Regions from separate parts of the Bradyrhizobium sp. 956_D2_N1_4 genome, predicted to be linked through region 1. Evidence: predicted binding sites of a transcription regulator. Region 1 holds the regulator's gene; each other region holds the start of a gene.
What was found. The regulator PhoB, encoded in region 1, activates phosphate uptake and scavenging genes when phosphate is short. The targets are predictions, from matches to a motif close to TGTCATNNANCTGTCAT.
Positions count from the first base shown of each region.

Region 2: AB7535_RS05840 (inorganic phosphate transporter) is a predicted target of PhoB. The motif match lies at 3,121-3,137, and genes of this name have one in related genera.
Region 3: phnC (phosphonate ABC transporter ATP-binding protein) is a predicted target of PhoB. The motif match lies at 3,654-3,670, and genes of this name have one in related genera.
Region 4: AB7535_RS11980 (DUF47 domain-containing protein) is a predicted target of PhoB. The motif match lies at 4,264-4,280, and genes of this name have one in related genera.

Region 1 is NZ_CP197237.1:8,211,957-8,219,691, forward strand. It holds gene pstB (phosphate ABC transporter ATP-binding protein PstB) at 1-64, shown strand, start outside; gene phoU (phosphate signaling complex protein PhoU) at 76-792, shown strand; gene phoB (phosphate regulon transcriptional regulator PhoB) at 808-1,515, shown strand; gene AB7535_RS38675 (GcrA family cell cycle regulator) at 1,751-2,263, opposite strand; gene AB7535_RS38680 (aspartate aminotransferase family protein) at 2,720-3,928, shown strand; gene argF (ornithine carbamoyltransferase) at 3,928-4,851, shown strand; gene AB7535_RS38690 (Hsp33 family molecular chaperone) at 5,108-6,115, shown strand; gene apaG (Co2+/Mg2+ efflux protein ApaG) at 6,268-6,660, opposite strand; gene AB7535_RS38700 (OpgC domain-containing protein) at 6,841-7,735, shown strand, end outside.
Region 2 is NZ_CP197237.1:1,252,266-1,260,000, reverse strand. It holds gene AB7535_RS05855 (ImuA family protein) at 1-237, opposite strand, end outside; gene AB7535_RS05850 (putative DNA modification/repair radical SAM protein) at 401-1,636, shown strand; gene AB7535_RS05845 (UdgX family uracil-DNA binding protein) at 1,636-3,078, shown strand; gene AB7535_RS05840 (inorganic phosphate transporter) at 3,187-4,815, shown strand; gene AB7535_RS05835 (M20 aminoacylase family protein) at 4,892-6,064, opposite strand; gene AB7535_RS05830 (GMC family oxidoreductase) at 6,276-7,735, shown strand, end outside.
Region 3 is NZ_CP197237.1:8,705,142-8,712,876, reverse strand. It holds gene phnE (phosphonate ABC transporter, permease protein PhnE) at 1-792, opposite strand, end outside; gene phnE (phosphonate ABC transporter, permease protein PhnE) at 789-1,673, opposite strand; gene phnD (phosphonate ABC transporter substrate-binding protein) at 1,750-2,685, opposite strand; gene phnC (phosphonate ABC transporter ATP-binding protein) at 2,745-3,554, opposite strand; gene AB7535_RS41245 (chloramphenicol acetyltransferase) at 3,729-4,400, shown strand; gene AB7535_RS41240 (alpha-D-ribose 1-methylphosphonate 5-triphosphate diphosphatase) at 4,397-5,590, shown strand; gene AB7535_RS41235 (DUF1045 domain-containing protein) at 5,609-6,307, shown strand; gene AB7535_RS41230 (hypothetical protein) at 6,311-6,904, opposite strand; gene AB7535_RS41225 (selenium-binding protein SBP56-related protein) at 6,988-7,735, opposite strand, start outside.
Region 4 is NZ_CP197237.1:2,634,723-2,642,457, forward strand. It holds gene AB7535_RS11955 (ABC transporter ATP-binding protein) at 1-252, shown strand, start outside; gene AB7535_RS11960 (ABC transporter ATP-binding protein) at 245-991, shown strand; gene AB7535_RS11965 (ABC transporter substrate-binding protein) at 1,040-2,260, shown strand; gene AB7535_RS11970 (branched-chain amino acid ABC transporter permease) at 2,333-3,196, shown strand; gene AB7535_RS11975 (branched-chain amino acid ABC transporter permease) at 3,198-4,166, shown strand; gene AB7535_RS11980 (DUF47 domain-containing protein) at 4,323-4,967, shown strand; gene AB7535_RS11985 (inorganic phosphate transporter) at 4,983-5,990, shown strand; gene sugE (quaternary ammonium compound efflux SMR transporter SugE) at 5,983-6,297, opposite strand; gene AB7535_RS11995 (peptide chain release factor 3) at 6,456-7,735, shown strand, end outside.

The DNA of each region.
Region 1 (7,735 bases):
CAAGATCTTCACGTCGCCGACCGACCGGCGCACGCAGGATTACATCACCGGCCGGTTCGGCTGAGGAGACGGAACATGGGTTCTGAACATACCGCAAAGGCCTTCGACACCGACCTCCAGGAGCTCACGCGCCTGGTCGCCGAGATGGGCGGCATCGCCGAGCGCATGATCGTCGATTCCGTCGACGCGCTGATCCGCCGCGACGTCGCGCTCGGCCAGCGCGTCGTGACCATCGACGCCGAGCTCGACGCGCTCCAGAAGAAGATCGAGGAGCGCGCCGTTCTCACCATCGCGCGCCGCCAGCCGATGGCGGTGGATCTGCGCGAGATCGTCGGCGCCATGCGCGTCGCGACCGATCTCGAGCGGATCGGCGACCTCGCCAAGAACATGGGCAAGCGCGTCGCGGCGCTGGAGACGGATTTCCATCCGCTCAAGCTGTTCCGCGGCCTGGAGCACATGACCGACCTCGTGCAGCAGCAGGTCAAGTCGGTGCTGGACGCCTATGCCGCGCACGATCTGCCGGCGGCGATGGCGGTGTGGAAGGGCGACGAGGAAGTCGACGCCATCTGCACCTCGCTGTTCCGCGAGCTCCTCACCTACATGATGGAGGATCCGCGCAACATCTCGTTCTGCATCCATCTGATGTTCTGCGCCAAGAACATCGAGCGCATCGGTGACCACGCCACCAACATCGCCGAGACCGTGTTCTACATGATCGAGGGCCAGGCGATCACCGACAAGCGGCCGAAGGGCGACATGACGACCTTCGCCACGACGGTCCCGAACACTTAAGGAGCGACGAACACCATGGGCGCACGCATTATGGTGGTTGAGGACGAGGAAGCTCTCACCGAGCTTCTCCGCTACAACCTCGAAGGCGACGGCTATGACGTCGAGACGGTGATGCGCGGCGACGATGCCGACACCCGCCTCAAGGAGCATATCCCCGATTTGATCGTGCTCGACTGGATGCTGCCGGGCCTCTCCGGCATCGAGCTGTGCCGGCGGCTGCGCACCCGGCCCGAGACCAAGCAGCTCCCGATCATCATGCTCACCGCGCGTGGTGAGGAGAGCGAGCGGGTGCGGGGTCTTGCGACCGGCGCCGACGACTACATCGTCAAGCCGTTCTCGGTGCCGGAGCTGCTGGCACGCGTGAAGGGCCTGCTCAGGCGCGCCAGCCCGGAGCGGCTCGCCACCGTGCTCGCCTATGGCGACATCGAGCTCGACCGCGACAAGCGCCGCGTGGCACGCTCGGGCCGGCCGATCGATCTCGGCCCGACCGAATATCGCCTGCTGGAGTTCTTCCTGGAGCATCCCGGCCGCGTGTTCTCGCGCGAGCAGCTGCTCGACAGCGTCTGGGGCCGTGACATCTACATCGACGAGCGCACCGTCGACGTCCATATCGGCCGTCTGCGCAAGCTGCTCAATCTCGGCCGCGAGCAGGACCCGATCCGCACCGTCCGCGGCGCGGGCTACGCACTGGACGATCGCTTTGCGAAGGCGGAGCAGGCGTAGCTCGGTGAGCTGCGGCCACACTCTCGGTGTCGTCCCGGACAAGCGTAAGCGCGGGTCCGGGACACCCACCGCGAGTGATTATTGTGCCAAAAGGTAACTCCGAGTCCCCGTAGCCACATCTTGCGGTGGTTAAGGGTCCCGGATCTGCGTGCGCTTGAGGCGCGCTTGTCCGGAACGACATCGGATTTGTTGAGCCGCCATCGTGTGACGGCTCCTTTCTGAGCTCAGAACGACTTCAGCGCGGACCTGGCTTCGCCGGCGCGCGCCGGCGATCGGCCGCGGGCTGATACGCCACGCGCGAGTGCTGGGCGCAGTAGGGCAGGCCGGAGAGCGCCTTGCCGCCGCAGAAGAAGAAATCCGGGCTCGAGGGATCGCCGACCGGCCAGTGGCAGGTGGCCTCGTTCAGCTCCAGCAGCGACAGCCGCTGGCTCATCGGCACGACGTTGTCGTAGGTGACCGGTTCGGCCTCGACCTCGACTTCGAAGGCCTGCGCCAGCGCGGTGTTGCCGCGTGCGATCGGGCGGGTCACCCGCATCATGTGCTGGGCGGGGCGCGCCTTGCGCGGCCGCGGCGCTGCCGATGAAGGGCTCTTGGCGCGGCCCGACAGGCCGAGCCGGTGCACTTTGCCGATCACGGCATTGCGGGTCACATTGCCGAGTTCAGCGGCGATCTGGCTGGCCGAAAGTCCGGCCTCCCAGAGCTTTTTCAGCTGCTCGACGCGATCATCCGACCAGGTCAAAACGGTCATTGCACCCTTTCCTTCGCCGGCGCCTGCCATCCTGGCGGCCGCACGGCGAATGCCTAAGCTTCGAAAAACCCGTGCCGCCAGAATCCCTTAAGGCTCGCCGGGCGCACCAGATGCGCCCGAACGCTTACGCCGGTACATGAGGACTTAGAGGATCAGAACTGCTGCACGAGATGTCGTATCTGACAAGCCAAACGCTACAATATGGCGTGACTCACGCGCAAGAGTCCGCCGACTCGCTTCCACATGTTCCGTGGCGGAAATACGCAAAATCGCCACCGCAAGACTACGGATTTTGCGTTTCGCGAGGCTTTCCGGGCGGCATTGACACCGGTTTCACCAGGCATAAGATAGTCACACGTGCCGCCCTTAAAAGGCGGCACGTTTCGTTTTCCGGGCCGGTCAATGGTGCGTTGCGCAATGCACGCTCACACCGTCCGCAACATTCAAGTGATCGTCATGACTAACAGCGCAGCGCCGCATTTGCTCCCCGTTTTCGCCAGGTCCGACCTCGGTTTCGAGCGCGGTGAAGGCTGCTGGCTGATTGCGACCAATGGCGATCGCTATCTCGATTTCACCTCGGGCGTGGCGGTGAATGCGCTCGGCCATGCTCATCCTGCGTTGGTCAAGGCGTTGCAGGAGCAGGCCACCAAACTCTGGCACATGTCGAACCTGTTCCAGAGCCCGGACGGCGAGAAGCTCGCCGCGCGTCTGTGCAACGAAAGCTTCGCGGACTTCGTGTTCTTCTGCAATTCCGGCGCCGAAGCGCTGGAAGGTGTGATCAAGCTCGTCCGCCATCATCACTTCTCCAAGGGTCATCCGGAACGTTACCGCATCATCACCTTCGAAGGCGCCTTCCACGGCCGCACGCTGGCAACGCTCGCCGCGACCGGTTCGGCAAAATATCTCGAAGGGTTCGGCCCGCCGATGGACGGCTTCGACCAGGTCCCGCATGGCGATATCGAAGCCGTCAAGAAGGCGATCGGTCCGCAGACCGCCGGCATCCTGATCGAGCCGATCCAGGGCGAGGGTGGCGTGCGTTCGGCAACGCCCGCCTTCCTGAGGGCGTTGCGCCAGCTCTGCGACGAGAAGGGCCTGCTGCTCGCGTTCGACGAGGTGCAGACCGGCATGGGCCGCACCGGCGATCTGTTCGCGCATCGCCGCACCGGCGTCACGCCTGACGTGATGTCGCTGGCCAAGGCGCTCGGTGGCGGCTTCCCGATCGGCGCGGTGCTGGCGACCGCGGATGCGGCTGCCGGCATGGGGCCCGGCTCGCACGGCTCGACCTTCGGCGGCAATCCGCTCGCGATCTCGGCTGCCAACGCCGTGCTCGACGTCATGCTCAAGCCCGGCTTCTTCGATCACGTGCAGAAGATGTCGCTGCTGCTCAAGCAGAAGCTCGCCTCCGTGATCGATCGTTATCCCGACATCGTCAGCGAAGTGCGCGGCGAAGGCCTTCTGATCGGCATCAAGGCCGTGGTGCCGTCAGGCGATCTCGGCGCGGCATTGCGCAACGAAAAATTGCTCACGGTCGGCGCCGGCGACAATGTCGTGCGCTTCCTGCCGCCCTTGATCGTCACCGAAGCCGAAATCGAGGACAGCGTCGGGCGGCTGGAGCGCGCCTGCGCCGCGATCTCGTCCAGTCAGACCAAGCGGGCGGCAAGCTGATGAGCAAGTCCCCGAAGCACTTTCTGGATATCAACGAGCTCCCGTTGTCGGAGCTCAAGAGCATGCTCGCGGCCTCCTCCGCCATGAAGGCGAAGCAGAAAGCGCACCAGCCGGTGAAGCCGCTGGAAGGCAAGACGCTGGCGATGATCTTCGAGCGTCCCTCCACCCGCACCCGCGTCTCGTTCGACGTCGCCATGCGCCAGCTCGGCGGCGAGCCCATCATGCTGACCGGCGCCGAGATGCAGCTCGGCCGCGGCGAGACCATCGCCGACACGGCGCGCGTGCTGTCGCGCTATGTCGACGCCATCATGATCCGGATCCTCAATCATGAGGCCCTGCTGGAGCTGGCGGAATATGCGACGGTACCCGTCATCAACGGCCTGACACGGCGCTCGCACCCTTGCCAGGTGATGGCCGACCTCATGACCTACGAAGAGCATCGCGGCCCGATCGAGGGCAGGACGGTGGCCTGGACCGGCGACGACAACAACGTGCTGGCGTCCTGGGCGCATGCCGCCGAGCGCTTCAAGTTCAAGCTCAATGTCGCGACGCCGCCGGAGCTTGCGCCGAAAAAGGTGATGCGGGACTTCATCAAGGCCACCGGCGCGCCGATCGTGCTCGGCACCGATCCCGAGGCCGCCGTGAAGGGCGCCGACTGCGTCGTCACCGACACCTGGGTGTCGATGGGCGACAAGGAAGGCGAGCACCGTCACAACGTGCTCAAGCCCTATCAGGTCAATTCGAAGCTGATGTCGCTGGCCAAGCCCGATGCGCTGTTCATGCATTGCCTGCCCGCCCATCGCGGCGAGGAGGTCACGGACGAAGTGATCGACGGCCCGCAATCGGTCGTGTTCGACGAGGCCGAAAACCGCCTGCATGCGCAGAAGGGCATTCTGGCCTGGTGCTTTGACGCGGTGAAGTAATCTCACTTGTAGCCCGGATGGAGCGCAGCGAAATCCGGGTTTGTGTCCGCAGTTGGAGTGGTCCCGGATTGGGCTACGCTCCATCCGGGCTACGCGGGCTATCGCGTAATCCTGTGGCTATGGGTCCCGTATCAGCGCTTTGCGCGCGCCGGGACGACATCGAATTTGCAGGATCCTGAGCGATCATAAGTGCATCCGGAACACACCACCCTTGAGCCCTCTTCCATTTTCCTCCATCGACCCCAGATAAAGCGCCATGGTTTCCCAATCCCCTGACATGAATACCGGGCCTGAAGGCCCGGTTCGCGCACCATCAGCGGTTCCCATCGATGACGCCGTGCTGCCTTACGAGGTCGACGCACTCGACGTGCGCGGCCGCCTCGTGCGGCTCGGTCCCGCGCTCGACGAGATCCTGACCAAGCACGATTATCCCGCTGCCGTGGGCAAGCTGCTCGGCGAGGCCATCGTGCTGACGACGCTGCTCGGCTCGGCGCTGAAGTTCGAGGGCCGCTTCATCCTCCAGGCCCAGACCGACGGTCCGGTGTCGTTCCTGGTCGTCGACTACATGGCGCCGGATCGCCTGCGCGCCTATGCGCGCTACGATGCCGAGCGCCTCGGCGAGACAAAAGATTCCGGCACGCTTCTCGGTAACGGTCATCTCGCCATGACCATCGACCAGGGTCCCGACATGAGCCGCTACCAGGGTCTGGTCGCGCTCGACGGCGGCAGCCTGGAAGATGCCGCCCACGAATATTTCCTGCGCTCCGAGCAGATCCCGACGCGCGTGCGTCTCGCGGTCGGCGAGGAGTGGCGCTCGAACGACGGCGGCAAGCATCGCTGGCGCGCCGGCGGCATGCTGATGCAGTTCCTGCCGAAGGCGCCCGAGCGCGCGCGGCAGGCCGATTTGCATCCCGGCGATGCGCCCGAAGGCGCGGAGGTGCATGCTGTCGCCGAAGACGACGCCTGGGTCGAGGCGCGTTCGCTGGTCGAGACCGTCGAGGACGTCGAGCTGATCGACCCCGAACTCTCCGGCGAGCGGCTGCTGTTCCGCCTGTTCCACGAGCGTGGCGTGCGCGTGTTCAATCCGCTGGTGCTGAAGGCGCAATGCTCCTGCTCGCGCGACGCGGTTGGTGCGATGTTGAAGAGCTTCTCGCCCGACGACCGCGCCGCCATGGTCAAGGACGACAAGGTCGTCGTGACCTGCGAGTTCTGCTCGTCGGTGTACCAGTTCACGCCGCACGAGGCCGGCGTGGAAGACGCGTAGGCGTCGCATCCTCCGTCGTTGCGCGCGCAGCGAAGCAATCCAGTCGTAGGGTGGGCAAAGCGCAGCGTGCCCACTATCTTATGCGCCACGTTTGGAATGGTGGGCACGGCGCTTTGCGCCTTTGCCCACCCTACGGCGCCTACGGCACCGGGCTAATTCAACACCCGCTTGTTGTCCGGGCTGTCCAGCGAGAACGTCGGCACGTCGATCTCGAAGCGTTCGCCGCTTTCACTGACCATCTGGTAGCGGCCGGTCATGAAGCCCGAGGCGGTCGCGAGCGGCACGCCGGAGGTGTATTCGAAGCGCTCGCCGGGAGCCAGGGTCGGCTGCTCGCCGACGACGCCCTCGCCCCTGACCTCCTGCTGGCGGCCGGTGGCGTCGGTGATGATCCAGTGCCGCGTCTTCAGCTGCACGGTTTCGTCGCCGGAATTGGTGATGACGATGGTGTAGGACCAGAAATAGCGGGAGCGGTCAGCCGACGACTGCTCCGGAACAAAGTTCGGCTCGACGGTCACTTCGATCTGGCGGGTCACGGCGCGATACATGGCGGCCATCATAACGAAAACCCGGCCGGGAACCAACGCCCGCAGGCGGTTTTGGTGACATCGTGCCGCCAGAATTGCCGAGGAAGTAGACCCAATGTGATCCGGCCGCTTTGCGAGACGACGGCCGGACCTGTACACTCCATGACACGTCGCGATTTGCGGAAGGGTTTCGAACCCCCGATGACCATTGCCGACCAAGTGACGGGATCGACGATCGCGGGAACCGGCAAGCCTGCGGAGGCCAGACCTGCGGAGGCGAAGCCGCGCTCCGCCGCGCCGGCCATCACGCTGCCCGCCATCGGCGAGCGCGAGCTCCGGCTCGACCTGTTCCGCGGGCTCGCGCTGTGGCTGATCTTCGTCGACCATCTGCCGCCGAGCCTTTTGACCTGGTTCACGATCCGCAATTACGGCTTCAGCGACGCCACCGAGATCTTCATCTTCATCTCCGGCTACACCGCGGCGTTCGTCTACGGTCGTGCCATGCTCGAAAGCGGCTTCGTCGTCGCCACCGCGCGCATCCTGCGGCGCGTCTGGCAGATCTATGTCGCCCACGTCTTTCTGTTCACGATCTTCCTCGCCGAAATCTCCTACGTTGCGACCAGGTTCGAGAACCCGCTCTACACCGAAGAGATGGGCATCATGGATTTCCTCAAGCAGCCCGATGTCACGATCGTGCAGGCGCTGCTGCTGCGCTTTCGTCCGGTCAACATGGACGTGCTGCCGCTCTATATCGTGCTGATGCTGGCGCTGCCCTTGATCTTGTGGCTGATGAAATGGCGGCCCGACGTGACGCTCGGCCTCTCGGTCGTGCTCTACGCGGTGACCTGGGAATACGACCTCTATCTGTCGGCCTATCCGAACGGCTTCTGGGCGTTCAATCCCTTCGCCTGGCAATTGCTTTTCGTATTCGGTGCATGGTGTGCGCTCGGAGGTGCGCGACGCATGTCGCGCATCCTGGCGTCCCGCGTCACGATGTGGATATCGATCGCCTATCTCGTCGCGGCGTTCTACGTGACGCTGACCTGGTATGTGCCGCAGCTCTCCCACTTCATGCCGAGGCGGCTCGAGCAGTGGA
Region 2 (7,735 bases), 7.0 Mb from region 1:
CCGGCGCCGCGAGACACGCCCCGCAAGCCCCATGACAAAACCCGTCGCGGCGGTTCCCTGCCGGCCCTCGCAAAACACCTCGTGGATCACCGCGCGCGCGAGCCCGCCCTTCAGCGCGCTGTCGACCTCGTCGTGGCCGAGCGCGACGCGATCGTGCTGATGCACGACCTCCGCCGTCTCGATGCGCTCGATCTGGCCGCGCAAGGTCGCAAGCGCGTTCATCCGTGCGCCGCTCATATACGCCGCTCCTTCAGAGGTGATTGCCGAGGTTCTCAAAAATAAGAACCTACGGCTGGCTCATTTGTTCATGATATGTTCTAATATAAAGCTAACAGCGGCCGGGGAGTCAATCGAATTGGTGCTCATCCGGATTCGTAAGCTGAATCAAAGGGATTCCACGATGGACGTACAACGCAAGCTGGAGATTCTGGCTGATGCCGCCAAATACGACGCGTCGTGCGCCTCCAGCGGCACCGAGAAGCGGGATTCCAGCGATGGCAAGGGCATGGGCTCGACCGCGCCGGGCATGGGCATCTGCCATTCCTACGCGCCGGACGGACGCTGCATCTCGCTGCTCAAAGTGCTCCTGACCAACGCCTGCAATTACGACTGCCTTTATTGCGTCAACCGCGCCTCCTCCAACGTGCCGCGTGCCCGCTTCACCATCGACGAAGTGGTCAAGCTCACGCTCGACTTCTACCGGCGCAATTACATCGAGGGCCTGTTTCTCTCCTCCGGCATCATCCGCAGCCCCGACTACACCATGGAGCAGGTGGTCAGCGTCGCGCGCAAACTGCGCGAGGAGCATCACTTCCGCGGCTACATCCATCTCAAGACCATTCCCGAGGCCGACGACGCGCTGATCGCGGAAGCCGGCAAATATGCAGATCGCCTCTCCATCAACATCGAGATGCCTGAGGAGACGAGCCTGCAGCAATACGCACCGGAAAAGGATGTGCGCGCGATCCGCCGCACCATGGGCCGGCTGCGGCTGAAGCTCGACGAGGCCGAGGAAAACCGCAGCACAAAGACGAAGGCCAGGCCGCAGCGCTTCGCGCCCGCCGGACAGAGCACACAGATGATCGTCGGCGCCGACGCGGCCTCTGATCACACCATCCTGCACACCAGCTCCAATCTCTATGGCTCCTACCGGCTGCGGCGCGTCTATTACTCCGCCTTCAGCCCGATCCCCGATGCCAGCCGCGCTTTGCCTCTGGTACAGCCGCCGCTGCTGCGCGAGCACCGGCTTTACCAGGCCGACTGGCTGATGCGGTTCTACGGTTTCGACGTTGCGGAGATCGTTGACGACAGCGCGATGCTGCCGCTCGACATCGATCCGAAGCTCGCCTGGGCGCTGCGCCATCGCGACCGCTTCCCGCTCGACGTCAACCGCGCCAGCCGCGAGGAGCTGTTGCGCGTGCCGGGCTTCGGCACCAAGGCGGTCGAACGCATCATCGCGACGCGGCGCACCACCACGATCCGCCTCTCCGATCTCGCGCGGCTGCATGTGCCCCGCAACAAGGCGCTGCCATTCATCGTCCTCAGCGATCACCGGCCCGCGCCGCATCGCCTCGACGAGGCGCGGCTGATCGAACGGTTCAAGCCGAAGGCAACACAATTGGGGTTTGGCTTCTGATGCAGTACATCACCCTCGACACCGAAACCGATTTCGACGGCTGGCGCAAAGCCGCGCGTAGCCTCGTGCTGCATCATGTGCAGCCAACCGATGTCACCTGGACCGTACAAGGCGGCGAAGCCGAGCTGTTTGCACCGCCCTCCCCGTCTCCGATATTTGAGGTGAACGACAGCACCTTTAACGTCTCGGCAAAATTCGTCGATCTCGCCAAGGCCGCGATCCTGCATCGCGACGGCGAGCGCTTTGCGATCCTCTATCGCCTGCTCTGGCGATTGAAGGACAATCACGATCTCATCGAGGTCGCGACCAATCCTGATGTCGCGCAAGTCACCGCCATGGCAAGAGCAGTCCATCGCGACGAGCACAAGATGCATGCCTTCGTGCGCTTCCGCGAGATCGGCCGCGAGCGCGCGGCGCATTACGTCGCCTGGTTCGAGCCGGAGCATTACATCGTCGAGCTTGCCGCGCCGTTCTTTGCCAAGCGCTTCGCCGACATGCCATGGTCGATCCTGACACCCGATCTGTGTGCGCATTGGGATGGCCACGCGCTCTCGTTCACGTCGGGCGTGAGCAAGAGCGAAGCACCCGGCGAAGACCGGCTCGAGGAAACCTGGCGGCGCTACTACGCCAGCATCTTCAACCCGGCGCGGCTGAAGGTGAAGGCGATGCAGACGGAGATGCCGAAGAAATACTGGAGGAACCTGCCCGAGGCGTCGATCATTAAGCCCTTGATCGAGGACGCCGAGCGCATGACCGGCGCCATGATCGCCAATGCCGCAACCGATCCGCACAAGCCCCAGAAGCGGCCGGAGGCTCCGATGCCACGCAAGCTGGCTGCCGACGATCTCGAAGCGCTCCGCGAGGAGGCCGCGCACTGCCGCGCCTGCCCGCTCTACAAGGACGCGACGCAGACCGTGTTCGGCGAGGGCCCGAAAGACGCGACCATCATGCTGGTCGGCGAGCAGCCCGGCGACAAGGAAGACCTCGCCGGCCACCCCTTCATCGGCCCGGCCGGCCAGATGCTCGACCGTGCGCTTCAGGAAGCCGGCGTCGACCGCAACAAGGTCTACGTCACCAACGCGGTCAAGCACTTCAAATTCGTGCCGCGCGGAAAGATCCGTCTGCACCAGAAGCCGGCGACGCCGGAGATCCGGGCGTGCCGGCAATGGTACGAGCGGGAAGTTTCGGCAATCCAGCCCGAGCTCATCGTGGCAATGGGCGCCACCGCCGCGCAGAGCGTGTTCGGCAAGATCACCCCGATCGGCAAGACCCGTGGCCGGCTCATAGATATGCCCGAGGGACGCAAGGCACTGGTGACGGTGCACCCGTCCTATCTGTTGCGGCTGCCTGATCCGGAAGCCAAAGTGCTGGAATATCAGCGCTTTGTCGAAGACCTGAAGATTGCCGCCAGTTTGCAGAAGAAAGCCCCACGCGCCGCCTAAATACTGGCGAATACTGGTGGGAAAGCGACTTTAGGACGCAGTTGTCATCCAGCCTTCAAATCCATCGCGGACAATAGCCCCTTCAAATTAGTTAAGGGGCGTCCAAAAATGACAGACGTTGCATTCGACCGTGCGGTAGGCGATCCGACGCCCGTCCAGCCGGCTTCCAGGCCAAATCTCGACAAGGGTTTTAACCCGCTCACGATGATCCTGTTCTTCGGCATCCTTGCCGCAGGCCTGCTGTTCGTTGCCTACAGCATCTATGTCGACGTCAACGCGACCGGCACGAAGGTGACGACCTTCCTGCCCTACATCCTCTTGTTCGTCGCGCTGCTGATCGCGCTCGGCTTCGAATTCGTCAACGGCTTCCACGACACCGCCAACGCGGTGGCGACCGTGATCTACACCCATTCGCTGCCGGCTGAATTCGCGGTGATGTGGTCGGGCTTCTTCAACTTCCTCGGCGTGCTGCTGTCCTCCGGCGCGGTCGCGTTCGGCATCGTCTCGCTGCTGCCGGTCGAGCTGATCCTCCAGGTCGGCTCCAGCGCCGGCTTCGCCATGGTGTTCGCACTCTTGATCGCCGCGATCATCTGGAACCTCGGTACCTGGTATTTCGGCCTGCCCGCCTCCTCCTCGCACACGCTGATCGGCTCGATCATCGGCGTCGGCATCGCCAATGCCGTCATGCGCGGCCGCGACGGCACCTCGGGCGTCGACTGGAGCAAGGCCACCGAGATCGGCTACGCGCTGCTGCTGTCGCCGCTGTTCGGTTTCATCTGCGCCGCCGTGCTGCTGCTGCTGCTCAAGTTCATCGTGCGCAACCCTGCGCTCTATGCCGCGCCCGAAGGCAACAAGGCGCCGCCGCTCTGGATCCGCGGCCTGCTGATCGCAACCTGCACCGGCGTCAGCTTCGCCCACGGCTCGAACGACGGCCAGAAGGGCATGGGCCTGATCATGCTGATCCTGATCGGCACCGTGCCGACCGCTTACGCGCTCAACCGCGCGCTGCCGGAGAGCCAGGTCGCCCAGTTCCAGAAGGTCTCGGAGGCCGCCTCCAAGGTGATCGCGGCCAAGGGCGCCGGTCACTCGATCATCGGCGATCCTCGTCCTGCGGTGACGCAGTACATCACCTCGCACCACATCAGCGAAGGCACCTACCCCTCGCTGTCGGTGCTGGTGAAGGATGTCGGCGACCAGGTCGCGAAGTACGGCTCGCTCAACAAGGTACCGGCGGAAGTGGTCGGCAACACCCGTAACGACATGTACCTGACCTCGGAAGCGATCCGCTTCCTGATGAAGGACAAGGAAAACGACCTCAACAAGGAAGAGGTCGCGACCTTGAACGCCTACAAGGGCGGCCTCGATAGCGCCACGAAGTTCATCCCGACCTGGGTGAAGGTCGCCGTCGCCATCGCGCTCGGCCTCGGCACCATGGTCGGCTGGAAGCGCATCGTCGTCACCGTCGGTGAGAAGATCGGCAAGACCCATCTCACCTACGCACAGGGCGCCTCCGCCGAGCTGGTCGCCGCCGCCACGATCGGCGCCGCCGACGTGTTCGGCCTGCCGGTCTCGACCACCCACGTGCTGTCGTCGGGTGTCGCCGGCACCATGGCCGCGAACGGCTCGGGCCTGCAGATGGCGACCATCCGCAACCTGCTGATGGCCTGGGTGCTGACGCTGCCCTGCGCGATCGCGCTGTCGGCCACGCTGTATGTGATCTTCTCGCGGATCTTCTGAAGCCGATCACGCGCCTCAAAGACAAAGGGCCCGTGCGATGCACGGGCCCTTTTCGTTTGTGGTTCGGGGGGCGGCGTTAAGACGCCGCGAGCGATTCCTCGACCAGCTTGACCCAATAGGACGTGCCGAACACGATCGCCTCGTCGTTGAAATTGTAGGCTGGGTGATGCAGGCCGGCGCTGTCGCCGTTGCCGCAGAAGATGAACGCGCCGGGCCGCGCTTCCAGCATGTAGGCGAAATCCTCGCCGCCCATCAGCGGCGGCATCTCGTGCACATTGGCCTCGCCGGCAACGTTCCTGGCGATGCGCCGCGCCACCTCGGTCTCCGCAGCGTGGTTGTTCACGACAGGGTAGTTGCGCTTGTAGTGCAGGTCGATCTTGGCGCCGGTGATCTGCGCCACGCCCGCCACCACCTCGTGCACGCGCTTCTCGACCAGCTTGCGCACCTCCGGCGACAACGTGCGGATGGTGCCCCTCAGCGTTGCGGTCTGCGGAATGACGTTGCGGGCGTTGCCGGCGTGAAATTCGCAGATCGAGATCACGGCCGATTCCAGGGGATCGACGCTGCGGGCGACGATTGACTGCAGCGCGGTGATCACCTGCGCGCCGACCAGCACGGAATCGACGCATTTGTGCGGACGCGCGGCGTGGCCGCCGAGGCCCTCGATCATGATGTCGACCTCGTCGGTCGCCGCCATGATCGGGCCCGGCCGGATTGCGAACGAGCCGATCGGAATGCCCGGGCCGTTGTGCATGCCGTAGACCTGCTCGATGCCGAAACGCTCCATCAGGCCGTCCTTGACCATGGCCGCGCCGCCGGCGCCGCCTTCCTCGGCAGGCTGGAAGATTACGACAGCATCGCCGGCGAAGTTGCGGGTCTCGGCAAGGTAGCGGGCCGCACCGAGCAGCATCGCGGTGTGGCCGTCATGGCCACAGGCGTGCATCTTGCCCGGAGTCTTGGAGGCGTAAGGCAGGTTGGTCTGCTCGTCGACGGGCAGCGCGTCCATGTCGGCACGCATGCCGATCACCTTGAGCCCATCGCCGGCCGGCTTGCTGCCCTTGATCACGCCGACCACGCCGGTCTGCCCGAGGCCGGTCACGACCTCGTCGCAGCCGAACTCGCGCAGCCGGTCCGCAACGAATGCTGCGGTGCGGTGAACGTCGTACAGCAGCTCCGGATGCTGGTGGATGTCCCGGCGCCATGCCTGAATATCGGGTTGGAGGTCGGCGACTCGGTTCACGATGGGCATGGAGGGTCTCAAGCCTTGTTGGGAATACAGGACTGTCTACCATGCAAGCACCAGTCCACCTAACTCCCGTGGATCGAGGGTCCCCTGTGCTCTCGTCATGGCCGGGCCTGTCACCAGCTTGTCTTGGCCATCCACGTCTGACTATTAGGACGGAAAGCGCGTGGATGCCCGGGACGAGCCTGGGCATGACGCCTGTTTGGGTGGAAGCAGAATGCCGAGGCGGCTCGAAGGTGAGTTTGACTACATTGTCGTCGGGGCCGGCACGGCCGGCTGCATCATCGCCAACCGCCTCTCGGCCGTATCAGGGAATCGCGTCCTCATTCTCGAAGCCGGCGGCGACGACAACTGGATCTGGTTCCACATTCCGGTCGGCTATCTCTTCGCGATCGGCAATCCGCGTTCGGACTGGATGTTCAAGACCGAGGCCGAGCCCGGTCTCAATGGCCGCTCGCTGGCCTATCCCCGCGGCAAGGTGATCGGCGGCTCTTCGGCGATCAACGCCATGATCTCGATGCGCGGACAGGCCGCTGATTACGACCACTGGCGCCAGCTCGGCATGACCGGCTGGGGTTATGACGACGTGCTGCCGCTGTTCAAGAAACTCGAAGATCACTTCCTCGGCGCGAGCGAGCATCACGGCGCCGGCGGCGGCTGGCGCATCGAGGCGCCGCGGCTGTCATGGGCCGTTCTCGACGCCGTGGGCGACGCCGCCGAGGAGATGGGCATCAAGCGCATTCCGGATTTCAACACCGGCGACAACGAAGGCACCAGCTATTTCCACGTCAACCAGAAGCGCGGTCGGCGCTGGTCGTCCGCGCGCGGCTTCCTCAAGCCCGCACTGAACCGCCAAAATCTGCGGCTCGAGAAGAACGTGCTGGTCGATCGTCTCATCATCGAGCAGGGCCGCGCCGTCGGCGTACGCTTCATCCAGAATGGCGAGGTCATCGAGGCGCGCGCGAAGCGCGAGGTGATCCTCTCGGCAGGCTCCATCGGCTCAGTGCAGGTGCTGCATCGCTCCGGCATCGGTCCCGCCGACTGGCTGTCGCCGCTCGGCATCGACATCGTGATGGACAAGCCCGGCGTCGGCCGCAACCTTCAGGACCATCTCCAGCAGCGCGCGATCTACAAGGTCGAGGGTGTGCGCACGCTGAACGAGACCTACTACAATCTGTTCCGCCGTGGCCTGATGGGGCTCGACTACGCCTTCCGCCGCCGCGGACCGCTGACCATGGCGCCGTCGCAGCTCGGCATCTTCACCCGCTCCGACGCGACGCGCGCCCGCGCCAACATCCAGTTCCACGTGCAGCCGCTGTCGCTCGACAAGTTCGGCGATCCCCTGCACTGCTTCCCCGCGATCACCGTGAGCGCCTGCAATCTGCAGCCGACCTCGCGCGGCACGGTGCGGCTGCGCTCGGCGAGCTTGGACGAGAAGCCGATCATCGCGCCGAACTATCTGTCGACCGACGACGACCGCCAGGTCGGCGCCGACGCCATCCGGACCACGCGGCGACTGATGCGGCAGAAGGCGCTCGCGAAATATCGCCCGAGCGAATATCTGCCCGGTCCCACCGTCGGCGACGACGATGCCTCGCTCGCCAAGGCCGCCGGCGACATCGGCACCACCATCTTCCATCCCGTCGGCACCGCAAAGATGGGCGCGGCGAATGATCC
Region 3 (7,735 bases), 490 kb from region 1:
GATCGCGGCGACGGCGACCAGAATCATCAGGATCAGGAACGACACCCGCTGCCATTCCAGCACGCGGATCTGCTCGGCGAGCTGGAGGCCGATGCCGCCGGCGCCGACGATGCCGATGATGGTGGCCGAGCGCGTGTTGGATTCGATGAAATAGAGCACCTGGCCGGCGATCACGGGCAGCACCTGCGGCAGCAGGCCGAAGCGGATCTCGTGCAAAGCGCTGCCGCCGGAGGCGCGGACGCCTTCGACCTGCTTCTGGTCGGCGCCCTCGATCGCCTCCGAGAACAGTTTTCCGAACGCGCCGAAATCCGACACGGCAATCGCGAGCACGCCGGCGAACGGACCAAGCCCAACGACGTTAATCCACACCAGCGCCCAGATCAGGGTGTCGACGCCGCGGATCGAATCCAGGAAACGGCGGACCGGAAAACGCAAAATCTGCGAAGGTATGACGTTGCGCGCGGCCAGCAGGCTGACCGGAAGCGCGAACACCGCCGCCAGCGTCGTGCCGAGCAGCGCGATCGACAGCGTCTCACCCAGCGCCTTCAGATAGACCGGCAGCGAGGTGCCGGGATCGGGCGGGATCATCATCAGGCTGATCCAGCCGAGCTGGCTCAGCCCTGCGAAGAATCGCGACGGCGAGAAGTCGAGATCGACGAGGCCGTAGACTAGGATCGCAAACGCCGCGACGGTCATCGCCGGCATCGCGAGCCGCGCCGAGGCGGGGCGGTCGAACACATCAGGGTAGCGCGCGCGAAGCTCTCGCGTGTCGACCTCCTGCGGCCTCGTCACGTCCGTGCCTCCTTGCCGAACAGGCGGCCGCGCAGCCAGCCCGTGGTGATGTCGATGATGAAGACCGTGATGATGATGGTGAGCAGGATGGCACTGACGTCGGAGTAATAGAACTTGCGGATGGCGACGACGAGCTCCTGGCCGATGCCGCCGGCACCGACGAAGCCCATGACCGAGGCCTCGCGGACGTTGATCTCGAAGCGCAGCAGCGCATAGCTGGCATAGCCCGCGGTCACCTGCGGCACCACGGCGAAGCGCATGCAGGAGAGCCAGCTCGCGCCGGTCGAGCGGATGCCTTCAACCGGCTTCATGTCGGCATTCTCAACGATCTCGGAGAACAACTTGCCGAGCGCGCCGGTGGAGTGGATCGCGATCGCGAGCACGCCGGCCATCGGCCCGAGGCCGAAGGCGATCACGAAAATCAGCGCGAAGACGATGCCCGGCACGGTGCGGGCGAATTCGAGCAGGCGACGCACCACGAAGCGCAGCCAGGGCGACGGCGAGGTGTTCTCAGCCGCGAAGAAATTCAGGCAGAAGGCGAAAGTCGCGCCGATCAGCGTGCCGACATAGGAGATCAGCAGCGTCTCGCCCAGCATCTTCAGCCATTTGCGCCAGCCCCACAGCCACTCGCCGGCATCGGTCCAGACCCGCTGGCCGCTGTCGAGCGTGAGGATGCGGTCGAAATAGCTGATGAAATTGCCGAAATGGGCGAAGAAGGTGCGCAGGTTCACTTCCGCGCCGATCGCGGCAAGAAACAGGGCTGCGGCAAAGATCACCAGCCCCAACAGGAGTCGGAGCCGCTTGCGCGCGACCGCCTGGCGATAGGCCGCGTTCAGCACGGCGAGCTGCTGCTCGGGAAGGATCGAAACCGCGACGGTCATCTGGCCAGGAAAGGTGGTCGATCAAAGAGAAAGAGCCGGGTCCATCGACCCGGCTCCAGTGCTATCGTCCCGAAACTCAGGACGCCTTCTTCTTACGCAGTGCATCGACGAACTTGATCAGCTCGATCGTGCCATCCCAGTCCTTGGTGGTGGCGGGATGAAAACCCTTCTTCTGGCCGTCCTGGAGGCGATCGAAGGCCGCCTTGTCCTTGGCCGGCGCGTCGAAGAACGCCTTGGCGATCGCCGCCTTGGCATCTTCCGGCAGGTCGGAATTGTAGGCGTAGGGGCCGTTGATGATCGGCGCCGACTTGTGGATGATGCGGAAATCGTCCTTCTTCATCGGCGAGCCGTCGGCGTTCTTCAGCATGCCCTTGGTCAGCATCTGCGCCAGCGTGGAATCGTCATCGCTGGTCCACTGGTTGGCCGCAACGTCGACCGTGCCCTGCGCCAGCGCCAGGATCGCGTTCTCGTGGCTGCCGGTGAAGACGACCTTGCTGAAATAGGTGTCGGCATCCGTGATGCCCATCTTGTCGAGCTCGAAGCGCGGCACGTTGTTGCCGGAGGTCGAGTTCGGGTCGACGAGGCCGAGGTTCTTGCCCTTGAGCTGGTCGACGCTCTTGTAGGGGCTGCTCGCCTTAACGAAGAACACCGAGTAGTAGCCGGTCGAGCCGTCGGCGTTGATGTCGTTGGCGAAGGCATCGGTCTTGACGCCGGTCAGGCGGGCGCGGGCGAACGACGCCGAGCCGTAGCTGGCGATATGGATGTTGCCGGCGCGCTGGCCCTCGATGACGGCGGCGTAGTCGTTGGCGATGCGCAGCGTGACCTTCACGCCCAATTCCTTGGAGAGATAGTTCATGAACGGCGCCCAGCGCTCGGTCACGCCCGAGGCATTTTCCGCCGGAATGACCGCGAAGGTCAGTTCGGGATATTTGGCTTTCCAGTCGTCGGCGGAGGCCGAGGTCGTGAACGCGAGCGCGGCGGCGCCGGCAAGAACCAGTCTGCGAGTGATCATGATACCCTCTTCATCGGTTGGGGTCGGTTGACGCAAAAATTGGCAACTACAGGCGCGGCTCAGGCCGCAGCCGCCGTTCCGAGTGCCGGAACGCCCTCAGGCGCCGGCGCAGGCATTCCGCCCATGACGTCGGAGGCTTCGAGATCGTAGAGCTCGCGCGCGACGTGGTCGGTCAATTCGGCCGGCGCGCCGTCGAACACCACGCGACCCTGCGCCATGCCGATCAGGCGATCGCAATAGGTGCGGGCGAGATCGAGCGAATGCAGGTTGCAGAGCACGGTGATGCCGAAATGCTTGTTGATGCGCAGCAGCGCATCCATCACGATCTTGGTGTTGCGCGGGTCGAGCGAGGCGATCGGCTCGTCGGCGAGGATGATGTCGGGCTGCTGCACCAGCGCGCGGGCGATCGCAACACGCTGCTGCTGGCCGCCGGAGAGCTGGTCGGCGCGCTGGGCGGCGAGTGAGGCGATATCGAACTGTTCGAGCGCCGACATCGCCAGCGCCTTGTCGTGCTCGGGCCAGGTCTGCGTCAGCGAGCGCCAGGCCGGCATCGTGGCAAGACGCCCCATCAGCACGTTGGTGAGCACATCGAGCCGGCCAACCAGGTTGAACTGCTGGAAAATCATCGCCGAGCGCGCCCGCCACTGCCGCAGCTCCTTGCCGCGCAGCGCGGTGACGTCGAGGCCGTCGAACAGGATACGGCCCTGCGTCGGCGTCGCCAGGCGATTGATCATGCGCAGCATGGTCGACTTGCCCGCGCCGGAGCGCCCGATCACACCGACGAAGCCGCCGGGGGAGATTTGAAACGAAGCGTCGTCCACCGCGGCTTTTGCGCCGAAGCGGCACGTCAGACCTTCAACCACCAGCATAGAGGGCTCCAGAGTAGCTGGCTGCCACCGCTAACGCTGGCGCTTGACACTTGTGTGACACCGGCGCTGCGGTGCGGCGATCCTACACACCTCTTCCCCTGTCATCGCATCGTCATGACATTGTCATCAGGCCGCTCGAAGAGGTACGCCCGCCCTCGACCTATCGGATGTAGCATGGCCGGCAAGACGCTCTCGGTTCAACCGACCATCGACCCTTCGGCGAAGCTGCATGAGACCAGGCTCGGCACCTATACCGAAGTCGGTGCGCGCACGATCCTCACTGAAGTCGCGATGGGCGATTACTCCTATGTCGTGAACGACGCCCAGATCACCTACACCACGATCGGAAAATTCTGCTCGATCGCGGCGATGACCCGCATCAATCCCGGCAATCATCCGATGCATCGCGCGACGCAGGCGCATTTCACCTATCGTTCCAGCGCCTACTTCGAAGGCGAGAGCGACGACACCGAGTTCTTCGACTGGCGGCGCCAGCATCACGTTCATATCGGCCACGACGTCTGGATCGGCCATGGCGCGATCGTGCTGCCGGGCCGCAACATCGGCACCGGCGCGGTGATCGCGGCCGGCGCCATCGTCACCAAGGACGTGCCGGCCTACACCATCGTCGCCGGCAATCCGGCGCGCATCGTGCGGCGGCGGTTCTCGGAAGACGTCGCCGGACGGCTGGCCCGACTCGCCTGGTGGGACTGGGATCACGACAAATTGCGTGAAGCACTGCCCGATTTCCGCAAGCTCGGGATTGAAGATTTCCTCTCGGCATATGAAGCACGGGCAAGCTCCCTCACCCGTTCCCCTGCCAGCAAACGAAGCGCGGTCGCTTGACAGACATTTTCCTTGAGGGCGGCCGGGCCCTGATCGGCTCCGAGCTCGTCGAAACTTCCATTCTCGTGTCCGGCGCGGACATTGCGCAGGTCGATGCCTCTCGCGGCCGTGCGCGGCTGGCCATCGATGCGCGCAACCTGCTGATGCTGCCCGGCATCGTCGATCTGCATGGCGATGCCTTCGAGCGCCAGATGATGCCGCGCGCCGGCGTCGACTTCCCGATCGACGTCGCGCTCGCCGACAGTGACCGCCAGGCGATCAGCAACGGCATCACCACCGTTTTTCACGCCACGACCTGCTCGTGGGAGCCGGGCCTGCGCAGCGCCGGCAATGCGCGCGCCCTGATGGAGGCGATCGAGCGGCAGCGCCCGCAATTCGCCGCCGATACCCGTTTCCACCTGCGGCACGAGACCTACAATCTCGACGCCGAGACCGAGATCGGCCAGTGGCTCGCCGAGGGCCGCGTCGACCTGTTCGCCTTCAACGACCACATGGACGGCACCGTCGCCGACATGGCCAAGCCGCGCAAGCGCAACCGCATGGTGGAGCGCACCGGCCTTTCGGGCGAGGAATTCGACCGGCTGGTCGAGCGTGTGCTTTCGCGCGCCAGTGAAGTGCCGGCTTCCGTGTCGCGGCTCGCCGCAACTGCTCGCGCGGCCGAGGTGCGGATGCTCTCGCATGACGATGCGACGCCAGCGATGAGGCAGGAGTTTCGCGAGCTGGGCGCTGACATCGCGGAGTTTCCGATCAACGAGGAGACCGCGCGGGCGGCTGCAAGCCAGGGCGATGCCATCGTCTATGGTGCGCCGAACGTCGTGCGCGGCGGCAGCCATACCGGCTGGACCCGGGCGTCCGACATGATCGCGAAGGGGCTCTGCTCGGTGCTGGCGTCGGACTATTACTATCCCGCGCAGCTGCTCGCCGCGTTCCGCCTCGTCGCCGACGGCGTGCTGCCGCTGACCGAGTCCTGGAACCTGGTGTCCGCGGGACCGGCCCGCGCGACCGGCCTTGCCGATCGCGGCGTGCTCGCGGAAGGATGCCGCGCCGACATGCTGCTGGTCGACGACAGTGTGCCGCTGCGGCCGCGGCTGATCGCGGTGGTCGCTGGCGGGAAGCTCGTGCATCTCACCGATGCGACGCGACTGCTCGCTGCGGCGGCCACGCCGCGCGAAGCTGTTGTTGCGGCCTGAACCGGTTATGCTCGGGCAATGACAGATTTTCCCCGCTACGCGATCTACTTCGCAGCCGGCGCCGACAGCGCCCTCTCCCGCCTCGGCGCCAAGCTGCTCGGCTATGATGTCTACACCGGTGAGGAGATGCCGTTCCCTGCCGACGCATCGCGTGTTGCGCCGGACTGGCGCGACGTCACGGCCGATCCCCGCAAATACGGTTTCCACGGCACGCTGAAGGCGCCGATGGCGCTGGCGCCAGGCAGGACTGAAGCCGAGCTCGTCGCAGCCTGCGCGGCCTTTGCCGGCAAGGCGCGGCCGATGCCGTCAATCCGTCCGGTCGTCGACTCCATCAGCGGCTTCATTGCGGTGATTCCGACCGAGCCGGTGGGCGCGCTCCAGCAACTTGCCGCCGATTGCGTCCGCGAATTCGACGACTTCCGTGCTCCCATGACGGCGGAAGACCGCGCGCGGCGCAAGCCCGACAAACTCACCGAGCGGCAGCGCGACTATCTCGACCGCTGGGGCTACCCGTACGTGATGGAAGAATTCCGCTTCCACATGACGCTGACGGGACGGCTGGATGCGGAGCGGCGCGGGCCGATCCTGGAGATGCTGCGCGCGAGGTTTGCGGCGCTCGGTCTCGAGACGCTGGCGATCGACCGGATCACGCTGTTCAAGCAGGATGATACCAGGGCGCGCTTCCGCTTTGTCGGCGAGTGGGCGTTGGCGCGGTAGACCTCAGCGCCAGCTCGCGAGATTGAAGGCGAGCGCCACGACGCCAACCAGAATGAGGCTGGTCGCCCAGATTGCATCCAGATTGAACCAGCTTCGCGCGACAAACCTCAATCCCAGATAGCGGTAGACCAGCCACGCCAGACATCCGCCGGCACTGACCATGGCGACAACGTGCACCAGGGACACCAGCACCGCCATCCCGAGACTCGCCTTCATCAGCGCGCCCGCTGCCTCATGGCCGGCATCGAGCTCGAAGGCCTGGCAGAGCCCGAGATAGATCGGCACGAGCATCAAGGCCGCACCGTGAGCAATGGCAACGGCGAATGACCAGAGCGCTAATTGCGTTGGCGGAATTCGGGCCAGCGTGCGCGGATGGCGCCGCTCGATCAGCCGATAGACGCCGAAGCCGATGACGAGAAGGCTCGCGCCGAGCTGGATCGAGCGCTGCCACTCGGCCAGCACGAGCAGGAACGCGAATGGCAGCAGCACGAGAAGTGTTGCCAGGAGATGTCCGGCCGCCAGAGCCCACAACGCGCGGAACAGCGCGCGCGGGCTCTTGTCCATGAGCCCGGCCGACACGGCGAGCGGCCATCCCATTCCCGGATTGACGCCGTGATAGAGACCGCTCGCAACAAGAGCGAGCCACAGCCAGCCGAGCGGCCAACTCCCGTGCTGCCAGCCTAGGCCGACGGATAGCAAAAGGAGTCCGTCGAACAATCGCCGCCCTCCAGCCTGATCTGGTGCGCACGATATCCGTCGGGGAAGCTCACGAAATAGTCCTTGGCGAGCTCCAGGCCGCCGTCGCGGCCGACATTAGCCATGACTTCCACGCCCGGAACCCCATCGGGATAGAATTGGTCATCCCAGGTGGAATACAGCGAATTGGTCCAGTACACGCGCTTGCCGTCGCGGCTGATCTCGACCATCTGCGGGCCGGCCGCAAATGCCTTGCCGTTCGGATGGGGAGTGCGGCGCGCGATGCCGCCGATGTGAACCGAGCCGGCAAGCTTCGGCTTTCGCGGATCACTCACATCGTACTGGCGCATTTCACCCGTGCCCCAGCACGACACATAGAGAAACCGGTCATCCATCGACAGGTCGATGTCGGTCACCAGCGGCGGCACGGCGCCAAATCCCTGCAGCAGCGGCGGGAGCTGCTCCTTCGGCGCGGGCTCGGGCGGAATCGTCGCCGTCTTCTCCGCGTGGAATTTTCCGCCTTCGCGCCACCAGGTCCAGATCGATGCTTCGAGGTTGGTGGTGTCGACCACAACGCCAACGAAGCCGTATTCGCGAACCGGATCGTGCGCGGGCCGCACCTCCAGCGCCATCTGATGATTGGCGCCGAGGTCGATGGTCTGCACGTTGCGACGGGCGCGGAGATCCCAGAAGTGGAGACGATGGCCATATTTGTTCGCCAGCAGATCTTCC
Region 4 (7,735 bases), 5.6 Mb from region 1:
GAGATGATGTTGCTGGACGAGCCGATGGCCGGCATGGGCCACGAGGACATCGACAAGATCGCGGCGCTGATCAAGCGCATCTCCGCCAAGTACACCATCCTGATGGTCGAGCATAATCTAAGCGTCGTGGCCAATCTCTCCGACATCATCACCGTGCTGACGCGCGGGCAGGTGTTGGCGCAAGGCCATTACAGCGAGCTCACCAAGGACGAGCGCGTCAAGGAAGCCTATCTGGGAGCCGGTCATGCCTGAGACTGCAACCGCGGACGCTCCCGCAAAAGCCGCAACCGGCGGCAACATCCTCCAGGTCCGCAACCTGGAAGCATGGTACGGCGAGTCCCACATCCTGCACGGGATCAATTTCGACGTGAACGCGGGCGAGGTGGTTACGCTGCTCGGCCGCAACGGCGCCGGCAAGACGACCACGCTGAAGTCGATCATGGGCATCATCGGCAAGCGGACCGGCTCGGTGAAGTTCAACAACCAGGACATCATCCGCGCAACCTCCGACAAGATCGCGCGGATGGGCATCGCGTTCTGCCCGGAGGAACGCGGCATTTTCTCCAGTCTCGACGTGCGGGAGAATTTGCTGCTGCCGCCGGTGGTTCGCCCGGGCGGATTGCCGCTCGAGCAGATCTTCGATCTGTTTCCGAATCTGAAGGAACGTCTCAACAGCCAGGGCACCAAGCTCTCCGGCGGTGAGCAGCAGATGCTCGCGATCGCGCGCATCCTGCGTACCGGCGCGAGCTTCCTGATGCTGGACGAGCCGACCGAAGGTCTTGCGCCTGTCATTATCCAGCAGATCGGCCACACCATTGCACGGCTCAAGAAGGAGGGTTTTACCATCCTCCTGGTCGAGCAGAACTTCCGGTTCGCATCCACCGTCGCCGACCGCTACTACGTGGTCGAGCACGGCAAGATCATTGACGGATTTTCCAATTCGGAGCTTGCCGCCAACATGGACAAGCTCCACACCTATCTCGGCGTCTAAGACGGCCAAGCGTCAAACGGCCACGAGAAAATTCACGAGGGAAGTAGCATGAAAAAGTCGATTGCGTCGTTTCTGCTCGGCACGGCGTTGGCCGTCACCACGGCTGGCGTAGCCTTTGCGCAGGACAAGACCGTCAAGATCGGCGCGCTGTCCGATCAGTCCGGCCTCTACGCCGACCTCGGCGGTCCCGGCTCGACGCTCGCCGCCCAGATGGCCGTCGAAGATTCCGGCCTTGCGGCGAAGGGCTGGAAGATCGACATCATCTCCGGCGATCACCAGAACAAGCCCGACATCGGCACCGCGATCGCGCGGCAATGGTTCGACGTCGACAAGGTCGACATCATCGTCGACGTGCCGAACTCCGGCGTGGCGCTCGCCGTCAACAACGTCATCAAGGAAAAGAATGGCGTCTACATCAACTCGGGCGCCGCGACCTCGGACCTCACCAACGCGCAGTGCTCGCCCAACACGGTGCACTGGACCTACGACACCTACATGCTGGCCCACACCACGGGGCAGGCGCTGGTGAAGGCCGGTGGCGACAGCTGGTTCTTCCTGACCGCGGACTACGCCTTCGGTGCGGCGCTCGAGCGCGACACCACGGCCGTGGTCACCGCCAACGGCGGCAAGGTGGTCGGCGGCGTCAAGCATCCGCTCAACACGCCGGACTTCTCCTCGTTCCTGCTGCAGGCGCAGGCGTCCAAGGCCAAGATCATCGGCCTTGCCAATGCCGGCGGCGACACCACCAACTCGATCAAGCAGGCGGCCGAGTTCGGCATCGTCAAGGGCGGACAGAAGCTCGCGGCGCTGCTGCTGTTCCTGACCGACGTCAAGGCGATCGGTCTCGAGACCGCGCAAGGCCTCAACTTCACCGAGACGTTCTATTGGGACATGGACGACAAGACCCGGGCCTTCTCCAAGCGCTTCTCCGACAAGATGAAGAACAACGCGCCGCCCACCATGGTGCAGGCCGGCGTCTATGCGGGCGTGCGTCACTATCTCAAGACGCTGGAAGCGCTCGGCGGCAATCCCCATGACGGCGTCAAGGTCGTCGAGAAGATGAAGTCGTTGCCGACGGAGGACGACCTGTTCGGCAAGGGCGAGATCCAGCCGAACGGCCGCACCATCCACAGCGCCTACCTGTTCGAGGTGAAGAAGCCCTCGGAGTCCAAGGGGCCGTGGGACTTCTACAAGCTGGTCGGCACCGTGCCGGGAGACCAGGCTTTCACGCCGCTGTCCGAGAGCAAGTGCGCGCTCTTGAAGAAGTAAGATAACCGCCCGCAGGCCGTCAGGCCTGCGGGCGATTTTCAGGCAACGCCGAAGGGACCGGGTGCGGGATCGATGCAGGCTCTTTACGCTCAGCTACTGGTGGGATTGATCAACGGCTCGTTCTACGCGCTGCTCAGTCTCGGGCTTGCCGTGATCTTCGGCATGCTCAACATCATCAATTTCGCCCACGGCGCGCTCTACATGATGGGCGCGTTCGTTGCCTATTTCCTGCTGAGCCTCGGCGGCATCAACTACTGGTGGGCGCTGCTGATCGCGCCTGTTATCGTCGGCATCTTCGGCATGATCCTGGAACGGACCATGCTGCAATGGCTGACGGGGCTCGACCACCTCTACGGCCTGCTCCTGACCTTCGGCATCGCGCTGATCGTGCAGGGCGTGTTCCAGAACTATTTCGGCTCCTCCGGTCTGCCTTATGCGATTCCGGACCAGCTCAAGGGCGGCATGAATCTCGGCTTCATGTTCCTGCCGATCTATCGCGGCTGGGTCGTCATCTTCTCGCTGGTGGTGTGTATCGCCACCTGGTTCCTGATCGAGAAGACGCGGCTCGGTGCTAACCTGCGCGCTGCCACTGAAAATCCGACGCTGGTGCGCGCTTTCGGCATCAACGTGCCGCGCATGATTACGCTGACCTACGGTCTTGGCGTCGGCCTTGCCGCGCTCGCCGGTGTGCTCTCGGCGCCGATCAACCAGGTGCGGCCGTTGATGGGCGCCGACCTCATCATCGTCGTGTTCGCGGTGGTCGTGATCGGCGGCATGGGATCGATCATGGGCTCCATCATCACCGGCTTTGCGCTCGGTGTGATCGAGGGCCTGACCAAGTATTTCTACCCCGAGGCCTCCAACACCGTCGTGTTCGTGCTGATGGTGCTGGTGCTCTTGGTGAAGCCAACGGGACTGACGGGAAGGGCGGCCTGATATGACAGCCTTGACGGACGACACGCTGCCGGTAACCCCGCGCGCGATGCGTGACGAGATGGTCGTGTTCGTGGTGATGGCGCTGCTGCTGGCGTCGGTGCCCTTCACGGGCGTCTATCCGTTCTTCGTGATGCAGGCGCTGTGCTTTGCGCTGCTTGCCTGCGCCTTCAACCTGCTGATCGGCTATGGCGGCCTGTTGTCGTTCGGCCACGCAATGTTCATGGGCACCGCCGGCTATTGCAGCGCGCACGCGCTGAAAGTGTGGGCGTTGCCGCCGGAGCTCGGCATCCTCGTTGGAATCGTCGCGGCGTTCGGGCTGTCGCTCATCACCGGCTATATCTCGATCCGCCGCCAGGGCATCTATTTCTCGATGATCACGCTGGCGCTGTCGCAGCTCCTGTACTTCATCTACCTCCAGGCGCCGTTCACCCATGGTGAGGACGGCATTCAGGGCATTCCGCAGGGGCGGATGTTCGGCTTGCTCGATCTCTCCAAGCCGACGGTGCTTTATTACGTCGTGCTGGCCGGCTTCCTCGCCGGCTTCCTGCTGATCTACCGCATCATCAACTCGCCGTTCGGTGAAGTGCTGAAGTCGATCCGCGAGAACGAGCCGCGCGCGATCTCGCTCGGCTACCGGACCGACCAATATAAATTCCTGGCTTTCGTCCTGTCCGGCACGCTGGCCGGCTTTGCCGGATCGCTGAAGGTGTTCGTGGCGCAGAATGCCTCGCTCACCGACGTGCACTGGACGATGTCGGGCGAGGTCGTGCTGATGACGCTGGTTGGCGGTCTCGGCACCATCTTCGGCCCCGTGGTTGGTGCCTTCGCGATCATCGCCATGCAGCAATATCTGGCGGGTTTTGGCCAATGGGTGACAGTGATCCAGGGCTCGATCTTCGTGGTCTGCGTGCTCACCTTCCGCCGCGGCGTCATCGGCGAAATCGCTCATTACTTCCGGCGCTCGCTCTAAGCCATTGATATCGCGTCAATTTCATTGGCGCGATAATCCGGTGGATGATCCTGCTTCGCGGGCGTGAGATGACACGCGCGCGGGGTGGAAATGGTCTATGACAGTTTCATGACGGTCCGTTCGGGCCGGGCCATTTCCAACCGGTAGCCTATCCCCATGATGCGATGGTTTCGCGCTTTCCTGCCCAAGGAAGAACGGTTCTTCGACCTGTTCGACCGCCATGCACAGACCGTGATCCAGGGCTCGATCGCACTCCAGGGCATGCTCAACGGGGGCGAGGAGACGCCGGTCTACTGCCAGCGTGTCAACCAGTTCGAGAACGACGCCGACAACATCACCCGTGAGGTGCTGACGGCGGTGCGCCGTACCTTCATCACCCCCTTTGACCGTGGCGACATCAAAAATCTCATCACCTCGATGGACGATGCCATCGACCAGATGCAGCAGACGGCCAAGGCCGTGATGCTGTTCGAGGTCCGCACCTTCGAGCCGCCGATGCGGGAGATTGGCGGGCTCCTGATCGAATGCGCCAATCTCGTGGGGCGCGCGTTGCCGCTGATGCAGTCGATCGGCCCGAACGTCGCGATGCTGACCGCGATCACGGAGGAGCTGGGCAAGCTGGAGGGACGGGTCGACGATCTCCATGACATCGGGCTGAAGGAGCTGTTTCTCAAGCACCGTGATGGCAGCGCGATGGATTTCATCGTCGGCGTCGAGATCTACGACCATCTCGAAAAGGTGGCCGACCGTTTCGACGACGTCGCGAACGAGATCAACAGCATCGTCATCGAGCAAGTTTAGGGCAGGGGTCGCGCCGTGGATGCTGCGCTCGGACTTCCTGTCCTCGTCGGCTTGATCGCCGTCGCGCTGCTGTTCGACTTCCTGAACGGCCTGCACGACGCCGCCAATTCGATCGCGACCATCGTTTCGACCCGCGTGCTGCGGCCGCAATTCGCGGTGCTCTGGGCCGCGTTCTTCAATTTCATCGCCTTCATGGTGTTCGGGCTGCATGTTGCCCAGACCATCGGCACCGGCATCATCGATCCCGCGGTGGTCGACGCCCAGGTGATCTTCGCGGCGCTCGTCGGCGCGATCGTCTGGAACCTGGTGACCTGGTGGCTCGGCATCCCATCCTCCTCCTCGCATGCGCTGATCGGTGGCCTTGTCGGCGGCGGCATGGCCAAGGCGGGGATCTCGGCGGCGGTGTGGAGCGGCCTGTCCAAGGCGGTGCTGGCGATCGTGCTGTCGCCGCTGGTCGGTTTCCTGCTCGCGATGATGCTGGTCGCGATCGTGTCCTGGCTCTCGGTGCGCTCGACGCCGTTCGCGGTCGATCGCGCCTTCCGCATCCTGCAATTCGCCTCCGCCTCGCTCTATTCGCTCGGCCATGGCGGCAATGACGCCCAGAAGACCATGGGCATCATCGCCGTGCTGCTCTATTCGCAGGGGCATCTCGGCGGCGAGTTCTCGGTGCCGTTCTGGGTGGTGCTGTCCTGTCAGGCCGCGATGGCGCTGGGCACGCTGATGGGCGGCTGGCGTATCGTCCGCACCATGGGCCTGCGCATCACCAAGCTGACGCCCATGCAGGGCTTTTGCGCCGAAACCGGCGGCGCCGCGACGCTGTTCATGGCGACCTTCCTCGGCGTTCCCGTCTCGACCACCCACACCATTACCGGCGCGATCGTCGGCGTCGGCGCGGCCCGCCGCGTCTCGGCGGTCCGCTGGAACGTCGCGAGCTCGATCGTTTATGCCTGGGTGATCACGATCCCGGCCTCGGCCATTGTCGCGGCGCTGACCTGGTGGGCGGTCCAGATTTTCGTCAGGTGACGAATTTCAGCCCGGCGATGCCGGCGACGATCAGCCCGATGCTGGCGAGACGGAACGCGGTGGCCGGCTCGCCGAACAGGATGATGCCAAGCGTGGCGGTACCGACCGCGCCGATGCCGGTCCAGACCGCATAGGCGGTTCCGACGGGCAGCGATTTGAGCGCCATTCCGAGCAGGATGACGCTGCCGGCCATCGCCACGAGCGTGATGACGGACGGAACAAGCTTGGTAAAGCCCTCGGTGTATTTTAAGCCGATCGCCCAGGTAATCTCGAGAAGACCGGCGACGAACAGGATGCTCCAGGCCATGACGACCCTCCATTCAAGGCAGGGTCGTCCCCGCGGCGGATATGCTGATGAGGGGGGAGGCCGTCCTCCCCGGGAGCGGATATGGGGCTGGCCGAGGGGCTCCGCAATCACCACATGAGGCTTGATCAGGCCCATTTTCCCTGCCAAACGCTCCCGCCATGTCCGACATCGCCATATCAGCCGACTCGCCGGCCCGTTCCCCGCTTGCCATCGAGGTGGCGCGGCGGCGCACCTTCGCGATCATCTCCCACCCGGACGCGGGCAAAACCACGCTGACCGAGAAGCTGCTGCTGTTCGGCGGTGCCATCAATCTCGCCGGCCAGGTCAAGGCCAAGGGCGAGCGGCGCAACACCCGTTCGGACTGGATGAAGATCGAGCGCGAGCGCGGCATCTCGGTCGTGACCTCGGTCATGACCTTCGAGTTCGAGGGTCTTGTGTTCAATCTGCTGGACACGCCGGGCCATGAGGACTTTTCGGAGGACACCTACCGTACGCTCACGGCGGTCGACTCCGCCGTCATGGTGATCGACGCCGCCAAGGGCATCGAGGCGCGCACCCGAAAGCTGTTCGAGGTCTGCCGCCTGCGCGACATTCCGATCATCACCTTCATCAACAAGATGGACCGCGAGAGCCGCGACGTCTTCGAGCTGCTCGACGAGATCGAGAAGACGCTGGCGCTCGACACCACGCCGATGACTTGGCCGGTCGGCCGCGGCCGCGATTTCCTCGGCACCTATGACGTCGCCAATGGCGGCGTACGCCTGCTCGAAGGCGGCGGCGCCAAGACCGGCGCGGCCCAGCAGATCGAGATTGCGGAACTGGCCAAGCTCAACGCCAATCTCGACGTCTCCGCGGTGAAGGACGAGCTCGAGCTCGTCACCGAGGCTTCAAAACCGTTCGAGCTCGCCGCCTTTCGCGAGGGCCATCTGACGCCGGTCTATTTCGGCAGCGCGCTGCGCAATTTCGGCGTCGGCGACCTCCTGGAAGGTCTCGGCAAGTTCGCGCCGGAGCCGCGCGCGCAGGAGAGCGACCAGCGCAAGATCGAGGCGACCGACCCGCGCATGAGCGCCTTCGTGTTCAAGATCCAGGCGAACATGGATCCGAACCACCGCGACCGCATTGCTTTTGCGCGCCTGTGCTCCGGCAAGCTCAGCCGCGGCATGAAGGCGAAGCTGGTGCGCACCGGCAAGAGCATGCCGCTGTCGAGCCCGCAATTCTTCTTCGCGCAGGACCGGTCGGTGGCGGACGAAGCCTTCGCCGGCGACGTCGTCGGTATTCCCAATCACGGCACGCTGCGCATCGGCGACACCCTGACCGAGGGCGAGGATTTCACCTTCGTTGGCGTGCCGAGCTTCGCGCCGGAAATCGTCCGCCGCGTGCGTCTCACCGACGCGATGAAGGCGAAGAAGCTGAAGGAAGCGCTTCAGCAGATGTCGGA